DNA from 2 places in the Myceligenerans cantabricum genome. Region 1 is predicted to be linked to the other one. Evidence: riboswitches for the same ligand, from Rfam matches in the RefSeq annotation. Region 1 holds a riboswitch; the other holds the start of a gene.
The links. A riboswitch is a leader RNA that binds a small molecule or an ion and turns the genes downstream of it on or off. The one in region 1 is predicted to bind thiamine pyrophosphate.

Region 1 (4,536 bases):
GGCGCGGTTCGCGGCGCCGGCGCTCATGGCGGGCAACACGTGCGTCATGAAGCACGACCCGCACGTGCCCGGGTGCGCGCAGGCGATCGCGGACGCGTTCGTGGCGGCCGGCGTGCCCGAGGGGGTGTTCGCGAACCTGCCGCTGGAGACCGCGGCGGTGGAGGGCGTGATCCGGGACCGGCGGGTGCAGGCGGTGTCGTTCACGGGGTCGGCGCGCGCGGGGTCGGCCGTGGCGGGTGTCGCGGGGAGCGAGATCAAGCCGGTCGTGCTGGAGCTCGGCGGCAGCGACCCGTGCCTGGTCCTGGCCGACGCCGACCTGGACGCGGCGGCCGAGGTCATCACGCTGTCGCGGATCATCAACGCGGGGCAGTCGTGCATCGCGGCGAAGCGGATCGTCGTCGAGGCGCCGGTGTACGACGTGATGGTCGAGAAGCTGCAGAGGCGGCTGGAGAAGCTGGTGGTGGGGGACCCGCGGGACGCGGGCACGCAGGTGGGGCCGATCGCCCGTGCCGACCTGCGCGACAACCTGCACCGCCAGGTGACCGAGACCGTGGACGCGGGGGCGCGGCTGCTGCTCGGCGGCGAGCTGCCCGAGGGAGCCGGGTTCTTCTACCCGGTCACCCTGCTCGCCGACGTGACCCCGGACATGACGGCCTGCCGCGAGGAGACGTTCGGGCCGGTCATGGTCGTGATGAAGGCCGACGACGCCGAGCAGGCCCTGGCCGTCGCGAACCACACCGACTTCGGGCTGGCGGCGAGCGTGTGGTCGACGCCGGAGCGCGGCGAGGCGCTGGCGGCCCGGATCGAGGCGGGACAGGTCGCGGTGAACGGCATCGTGAAGACCGACCCCCGCCTGCCGAGCGGTGGCATCAAGCGCTCGGGCCTGGGCCGCGAGCTGGGCCCGCACGGCATCCGGGAGTTCGTCAACGCGCAGCAGGTGTGGGTGGGCCCGAAGCAGGAGTAGCCTGCTGCGGACCTTGCTTGTCGGACATGCCTGGAGGGCTTCCCGTGACCGCCGATGACGACCTGACCGCCACGTTCCACGAGTTCGACGCCGACGACGACGGCCACATCACCGTGGACGAGTTCCGCCAGGCGATGGGCGGCCGGGGCGAGGAGGTCTCGAACGACGACCTCACCTCGATCTTCGTGCACGCCGACGCCGACGGCGACGGCAAGATCGACCTGGAGGAGTTCACGAAGGCCTGGAACGGCTGACCCCGCTGTTCCCGGTGAGGCGGCGGCGCAGGTGGGCCGCCGCCTCTTCCGGGTCGTCGGCCCGGGTGATGGCGCGCACGACGACGACCCGGGTGGCGCCCGCCGCCAGGACCTGGTCCAGGCGGGTGGTCCCCGGGCCGTCGTCGTCGATGCCGCCGATCGCGAACCAGGGGGTCACGGGCCGCGCCGCGGCGACCTCCCGCAGCAGGTCCAGCCCGACCGCCGGGCGGCCGGGCTTCGTGGGGGTGGACCAGAGGGGACCGACGCAGAAGTAGTCGACGCGGTCGTCGGCCTCGGCGGTCATGGCCTCCCCGAACGCATGGGTGGACCGCCCGAGGACCGGGCCGTCGCCCAGGAGCGTGCGTACGTCGGCCGGCGAGAGGTCGTCCTGCCCCATGTGCACGACGGGCGCGCCCGCGAGGCCGGCGACGTCGGCCCGGTCGTTGACCGCCCACAGCGCCCCGTGCTCCGCCGCCACCCGCGCCACCAGGGCGTGCAGCTCCAGCTCGCGCGCGGCGTCCAGCGACTTGTCCCGCAGCTGCACGACGTCGACCCCGCCGGAGAACACCCGGTGCAGGAACGGCTCGAGATCGCCCGAGGACTCCCGGGCGTCGGTGCACAGATAGAGCCGGGCGTCGGCGAGCCGCGTTCGAGGATCCACGGCACGCAGTGTAGGTGGGCGGTGCCGGCGGGGTTATGGTTGCTCACGACATGCACGGGAGCCCCCGCGGGGCTGAGAGGGCGCAGGAGCGCCGACCGTCGAACCTGATCCGGATCATGCCGGCGAAGGGAGCAACCATGGAGCACCGCCGTGCGCCCGCCGTCGTGGTCGTGGGCGCCGGGATCATCGGGCTGACCGCCGCCTGGTGCGCACTCGACGCCGGGGCGCAGGTCACCGTCCTCGACCCGGCCCCCGGTGACGGCGCCACCCACGCCGCGGCCGGCATGCTCGGACCCGCGATGGAGGCGGAGTTCGGCGAGGAACGCCTCGCACGGATCGGCGCGGAGTCCGCCCGGCGGTGGCCGTCGTTCGCCGCCGGCCTGGAGCGGGCGGCCGGGCTCCCGCCCGGGACGCTCGGCCTCGACACGACCGGCACCCTCGCCGTCGCGTACGACGCCGACGACGCCGCCCTGCTGCGCCGCCGCCTCGCGCTGCACCACGACCTGGGCCTGGATTCCCGGGAGATCACCCTGGCCGAGGCGCGGGACCGGGAACCGTCCCTCGGACCGCGCGTCTCCGCCGCCGCGTGGATCCCCGGCGACCACCAGGTCGACCCGCGCGCCGTGCACCGGGCCCTCCTCGGCCTGGTGCGCGGCCACCCGGCGGCGACCCTCGTCGCACGGCCCGTGACCTCCCTGGTCCGGTCCGGCACGGACCGTGCCGTGACCGGCGTGGTCGACGCCGCCGGGACCGAGCACCGGGGCGGGGTCGTGGTCCTCGCCGCCGGGCACGCGAGCGCCGCGCTGTACGGCGGAGCCCCGACGAGACCCGTGCCAGGCACCACCCTCCGGCTCGAAGCCGAGGCCGACGCCGGCCCCGCCACCGTCGTGCGCGGCACCGTCCAGGGCCGGCCCGTCTACGTGGTGCCCCGGCGCGCCCGGCCCGAGGGGCGCCGGGAGATCGTCGTCGGCGCCACGTCCGACGAGCGCGCCGCCACCACCCGCACCCGCGCGGGCGACGTGTTCGCCCTGCTGCGCGACGCGCGAGCCCTCCTGCCCGCCCTGGACGAGGCCGACCTCGCCGAGACGACGACCCGCTCCCGCCCGGGCACCCCGGACAACGCCCCGCTGCTCGGCGAGGCCGCCCCCGGCCTGGTCCTGGCCACGGGCCACTACCGCAGCGGCATCCTCCTGACCCCGCACGCCGCCACCATCCTCACCCCCCACCTTTCTCCCGCCCCCACCCCCCGAGGAGCATCCGCATGACTGCCGTACCGACCGACCGGACCGCCGTCGTGAACGGTGAGCCGTACCCGCTGGACGGGCCGCTGCCCGTGACGGAGCTCGTGGCACGCCTGCTGCCCGAGGTGGTGGTCGACGGCGTGCCGCAGGGCGTCGCCGTCGCCGTCGACGACGCCGTCGTGCCCCGCGGGGCCTGGGACCGCACCGAGATCCGCCCGGGGGCGCGCGTCGAGGTCGTCGCCGCCGTGCAGGGAGGATGACCATGACCCCCACCGACGGCACGGCCCCGGCCCTCGCCACGACCGCGCCCGCCGAGGCACCCCTGACCGTCGCCGGCGTCCCGCTCCGGTCGCGGCTCGTGATGGGCACCGGGGGAGCGGCGAGCCTGCTGGCGCTCGCGGACGCGCTGACCGCGTCGGGGACTGAGCTGACCACGGTCGCGATGCGGCGGGTGGCGCGGCCCGCGCCCCGGGGCGCCGCGGAGGGCCCGGCCGGCGGCCCCCGCGTCCCCGGCGACACCTCGATCTGGGGCATGCTGGACCGCCTGGGCATCCGTGCCCTGCCCAACACCGCCGGCTGCTTCACCGTCCGGGAGGCGGTGCTGACCGCGCGGCTCGCGCGCGAGGCGTGCGGCACGGACTGGGTCAAGCTCGAGGTCGTCGCCGACGACGTCACCCTCCTGCCCGACCCGATCGGGACCGTCGAGGCCGCGCGGATCCTGGTCGAGGACGGTTTCACCGTCCTGCCCTACACCAACGACGACCCGGTCACCGCCCGCCGCCTGGCCGACGCCGGCTGCGCGGCCGTGATGCCGCTCGGGTCGCCGATCGGCTCCGGGCTCGGGATCGCGAACCCGCGCAACATCGAGGCGATCGCCGCCGAGGCGCCCGTGCCGGTGATCCTCGACGCGGGGATCGGGACGGCGTCGGACGCGGCGCTGGCGATGGAGCTCGGGTGCGACGGCGTCCTGCTCGCCACGGCCGTGACCCGCGCGGCGGACCCGGAGCGCATGGCGCGCGCGATGCGCCTCGCGGTCGAGGCCGGGTACGACGCCGCCCGCGCGGGCCGCATGCCCCGGCGGGAGCGCGCGCTGGCGTCCTCGCCGGCCGAGGGCCGGGTGGCGGTCGGCGACCACCCTGCCTCCGGCGCCCGGGACAACCTGGACCTCGCCCTGTGACCGTCGCGGGAGCGCCGTCGCGCACCCGGCGGCAGGACGGGCTCGCGCCGGTCGTGGACACCGGGCAGGAGCTCGGGCGCGCCGAGCTCGCGCGGTACGCGCGGCATCTCTCGCTGCCCGGGATCGGCACGGACGGGCAGCGGCGGATCCGCGCCGCCCGGGTGCTCGTGGTGGGCGCGGGCGGGCTCGGGAGCCCCGCGCTGCTGTACCTCGCCGCGGCGGGCGTGGGCACGCTCGGC
Region 2 (4,536 bases), on a different contig from region 1:
GAACCGAGCGCGACGTAGTTGGCGAGCCCGAGGTCGCCGTCGGGCCCGCGGAAGGACCGCAGCACGAGTCCGCCGAGCGGAAGCAGGATCAGCCCGCCGACGACGGCGGCCGTCGCCGCCACGGCGGCCGTGTCGGCGGGCGAGCGGGTGAGCGCCCGGGCCGACCACCGGTCGCTGACCAGGTGCAGAGCGGCCTCGCGCCGGCCGCGGGTGCGCGCGGACACGGCGAGGGCGGTGGCGACGACCACGAGCTGCAGGATCGACAGGACGGCCGCCGAGCGCAGGTCGAGGAACTGGGTGGTGCGCTCCCAGATCTCCGTCTCGATGGTCCCGTACCGCGGGCCGCCGAGCACCATGACGACACCGAAGGACGTCGCGCAGAACAGGAACACCACCGACGCGGCCGAGACCAGCGCGGGCCCGAGCGACGGCAGCGTGACCGTCCACCACACCCGGAGCGGCGAGGCGCCGAGCGCTCCGGCAGCCTGCTCGGCGCGCGGGTCGAGCCGCTCCCACAGCCCGCCCACCGTGCGCACGACGACGGACAGGTTGAAGAACACGAGCGCGACGACGATCCCGCCCAGAGTCTCCTCCAGGCCGATGAAGCCGAGCGCGCCGCCGGGCACGAACAGGCTGCGGAACGCCACCCCGACCACGACGGTGGGCAGCACGAACGGGACCGTGACCAGGCCGCGCAGCAGCGTGCGCCCGAGGAAGCTGCGGCGGTAGAGCAGGAACGCGACGGGTAGGCCGAGGAGCAGCGAGAAGACGGTCCCGAGGAGGGACTGGGCGAGCGTCAGCCCGATGAGGCGCCAGGTGCGCGGGCGGCTGAGGACGTCGGCGAACCCGGACAGGTCGAGCGCGCCGTCGTCGACGAAGCCCCGGGCGACCAGCGTCGCGACGGGCCACGCGAAGAACAGCCCCACGAACAGCAGCGGGACGAGCGCGACCACGCCCCAGACGACCCCTCGCCAGACGATCCCCCGCCGGACGGCGCCTCGCCGGACGGCGCCTCCACGGAGCCTCAGCCCAGCACGATCGCGGTCCACGCCTCGATCCACTCGTCGCGGTTCTCCGCGATCTCGTCCGCTTCCAGCTCGTACGGGTCCTGTGCGAGCGGGGCGTGCTCGGCCCAGCCCTCGGGGAGCTTGGTGCGGTCGCTGACCGGGTACATGTACATCGAGGTCGGCAGATCCTCCTGCACCGGGTCCGACAGCAGGAAGCTCACCAGCTCGCTGGCGCCCTCGCTGTTGTCGGTGCCCTCCAGCACGCCGGCGTACTCCTCCTGGCGGAAGCAGGTCTTGAGGAGGGCGCTGGTGGTGGACCTGCCGTCGTCGCCGACCGTGGCGGCCGGGGAGGTCGAGTACGACAGCACGAGGGGGCGGTCACCCTCCCCGTCACCGCCGGAGAAGTCGACGTAGTAGGCGTCCTCCCAGGAGTCGACGACCTTGACGTCGTTGCCGCGCAGGGCGCCCCAGTAGTCGCCGAACCCGGTGTCGCCGAACTCGTCGACCGTGGCCAGCAGGAAGGCGAGGCCCGGGGACGACGTCGCCGGGTTCGTCACGACGAGCAGGCCCTGGTACTCGGGGGCGGCGAGCTCCTCGAGGGTCTCGGGGATCTTGAGGCTCTGCTCGGCGAACCATTCCTTGTCGGCGTTGATGCAGACGTCGCCCCGGTCGACCTGCAGCAGGTCGCCCGCGATCACGTCCTCGTCCGTGACGCGCGACGCGAACGTGTTGTCGATGCCGAAGACGACGTCGCCGACCGGCGCGTCCTTGGTCAGCACGAGCTGGTTCGCGAGCGTGCCGGCATCGCCGGCGGTGTTCACCTCGACGGTGAGCCCGGACTCCTTCTCGAACCTCTCGAGGATGCCGTCGCTCAGCGCGAAGGAGTCGTGCGTGACGAGCGTGACGGTGTCCGGCTGCCCGGCGGACTCCTCGCTGTCGGGCTGCCCCGTGCATCCTGTGAGCAGCAGCGCGGTCGCGGCGGACGCCGCGGTCACCGCCGTGCGGCAGAAAATGGTCATGAGGGGGTCCTTTCGACTTCCTCCACCGGTGCTAACCGGATCAGGTTCAAGGGTCTGCGGCGGACCGCACTCTCAGCGCCCACACGTCTGGTGGGGGCTCCCCTGTCGTTTGTTCTCGGCAGCCTACCGCTGCTGGCCGACACGGATGCCGCTACGGTGGGTACGTGGCCGAGAATGAGACGGAACCGACACTTGCGGTGAAGGTCGGCACGATCGCCCTCACCTTCGCCGCCGGATGGGCGGCGCAGAAGGCGCTGGGACTGATCTGGAAGAAGGTGACCGGTAAGGAAGCCCCGACCAAGCCCGACGATCCAGAGCTCGACATGGTGCAGGCGACGGTGTTCGCCGCGGCCGCCGCCGCGACAGCTGTCCTGGCCAAGCGGGTCGCGGCGAAGGGCGCGCAGCGGGCCGTGGCCCGCATCGCGGCCCGCTCGACGTCCCGCGCGATCTGACCGGGACAGACACCGCACCCGAGCACACCGGCTCGGTCGGTCCGTCGGTGAGTGATCGGTCGTTCAATCTGCCGATCACTCACCGACGGACCGACCGGGCCACCCACGCCACCCCGCGCGTGCTCGGGACGGCGCCGTGGCGGCCCGGTGGTCTTCTACCCTGGACACGTGACTTTCACTCATCTCGACGACCGTGGCGAGGCCCGCATGGTCGACGTCACCGCCAAGCAACCCACCGTGCGGTCCGCGACCGCGACCGGTCGTGTCGCCTGCGGGCCCGGCGTCGTCGCGGCGCTCCGGTCCGGTGACGTCCCCAAGGGCGACGTGCTCGCGGTCGCCCGCATCGCGGGCATCGCCGCCGCCAAGCGCACCGCGGAGCTCCTGCCCCTGGCCCACGTGATCGGCGTGCACGGCGCGGTGGTGGACCTCGTCGTGACGGACGACGGCGTCGACATCACCGCGACCGTCCGCACCGCGGACCGCACCGGCGTGGAGATGGAGGCCCTGACGGCGGTGTCGGTGGCGGGGCTCGCGGTGGTCGACATGGTCAAGGGCCTGGACAAGTCGGTGTCGCTCGCCGACGTGCGGCTCGTCCGCAAGACGGGCGGCAAGTCGGGCGACTGGGTTCGTCCGGGAACGGAGCAGCAATGATCCAGGTCCGCTACTTCGCCGGCGCCCGCGAAGCGGCCGGCGTCGCCACGGAGGACCTCCCGGGCCCGACGACGGCGGCCGCCCTCCGCGCCGACCTGACCTCGCGCCACGGAGCGGGCCTGGGCGACGTCCTGTCGCGGTGCGCCCTGCTGGTGGCCGGCGCCCGGACGACGGCGGACGACGCCCCGGTCCCCGACGGCTCCACGGTGGACGTCCTCCCGCCCTTCGCGGGCGGCTGACCGCTACAGCGTCGTCGGTGCGGGATGGTCGCCGCCGTCGAGCTGGTCACGGATGTGTGGCCACAACGGGAGGACGACCGCGGCGCCGTCACGCGTACCGCCCGTGGACCCGGGCAGGTTGACGACGAGCGCGCGCCGGTCCCCGTCGGGCATCCGGACGGTCCCGGCGAGACCCCGCGACAGGACCGCACTCGGAACGCCGGCGCCCGCACCGCGGGACCGGATCGCCTCGGCGATCCCGGGGAGCTCCTCCTCGAGCAGGTCGCGCGTCCCCTCGGGGGTGCGGTCGCGCGGCGTGACGCCGGTCCCGCCGGTGGTCAGGATCAGGCGGGCGCCCTCGTCGAGCGCCCACCGGATGGCGTCGCGGACGGAGTCGGCGCCGTCAGGCACGGTCCGGGAGACGACGTCATCGGCGCCGTCCTCCTTGAGGAGGCCGACCAGGAGCGGCCCGGAGCGGTCCTCGGCCTCGCCACGGGCACAACGGTCCGACACGGTGATGACGGCGACACGATCGGTGCTCATGAACACACGATAGGGCGGTCGGATCATGGCGCCGCGACCCGGCTCGGTGCCTCCGGCTCCCCTGCGGGCGCGACGTCGGCCGCGGCCTTCCGGTCGATCCGGTACGCCCGGAAGGACCAGGTGACCGCGGCGGCCCAGCCGATCCAGATCGCCGCGTAGACGAGGATCTCGGTCACGCCGGACGCGCTGACCCAGCCGCTGCCGAGGAGGGTCCTGGTGTTGGTCAGCACGATGACGCCGCCCACCATCGATCCGAGCACGCGCGGCGGGACGTGCCGTACCAGCCAGGCGGCGATCGGTGCCGCGACGAGGCCGCCGACGAGCAGCGCGAGCACCGAGCCGACGTCGACGCCCTCCCCGGACAGACCGATCAGGAAGCCGATGCTGGCCGCGACCGCGACGAAGAACTCTGACGTGTCGATCGTGCCGATCACCTTGCGCGGCTCCATCCGGCCGCTCGCGAGCAGCGCCGGCGTGCCGACCGGCCCCCAGCCGCCGCCCCCGGTCGCGTCCATGAACCCGCCCACCAGTCCGAGCGGGGTGAGGAACCGCCTGCGAAGCGGCTTCTCCGATCGGGTCGGCAGGCCCTGCACGGTGAACCGCAGGAGCACGTAGAGACCCAGCGAGAGGAGGATCAGCGACATCA

Region 2: it holds a riboswitch for thiamine pyrophosphate, as region 1 does, so the genes downstream of both, ACYU96_RS16545 (thiamine ABC transporter substrate-binding protein) here and thiO (glycine oxidase ThiO) in region 1, are expected to answer to the same signal.

The regions. Positions count from the first base shown of each region.
Region 1 covers NZ_BAAHAJ010000009.1:87,008-91,543, forward strand. Annotated here, with positions in the region: gene ACYU96_RS09540 (NAD-dependent succinate-semialdehyde dehydrogenase) at 1-964, shown strand, start outside; gene ACYU96_RS09545 (EF-hand domain-containing protein) at 1,009-1,218, shown strand; gene thiE (thiamine phosphate synthase) at 1,196-1,888, opposite strand; TPP riboswitch at 1,924-2,027, shown strand; gene thiO (glycine oxidase ThiO) at 2,017-3,144, shown strand; gene thiS (sulfur carrier protein ThiS) at 3,141-3,380, shown strand; gene ACYU96_RS09565 (thiazole synthase) at 3,383-4,297, shown strand; gene ACYU96_RS09570 (ThiF family adenylyltransferase) at 4,294-4,536, shown strand, end outside.
Region 2 covers NZ_BAAHAJ010000011.1:435,780-440,315, forward strand. Annotated here, with positions in the region: gene ACYU96_RS16540 (ABC transporter permease) at 1-1,049, opposite strand, end outside; gene ACYU96_RS16545 (thiamine ABC transporter substrate-binding protein) at 1,025-2,026, opposite strand; TPP riboswitch at 2,027-2,140, opposite strand; gene ACYU96_RS16550 (DUF4235 domain-containing protein) at 2,191-2,478, shown strand; gene moaC (cyclic pyranopterin monophosphate synthase MoaC) at 2,647-3,129, shown strand; gene ACYU96_RS16560 (MoaD/ThiS family protein) at 3,126-3,368, shown strand; gene ACYU96_RS16565 (MogA/MoaB family molybdenum cofactor biosynthesis protein) at 3,372-3,890, opposite strand; gene ACYU96_RS16570 (sulfite exporter TauE/SafE family protein) at 3,914-4,536, opposite strand, start outside.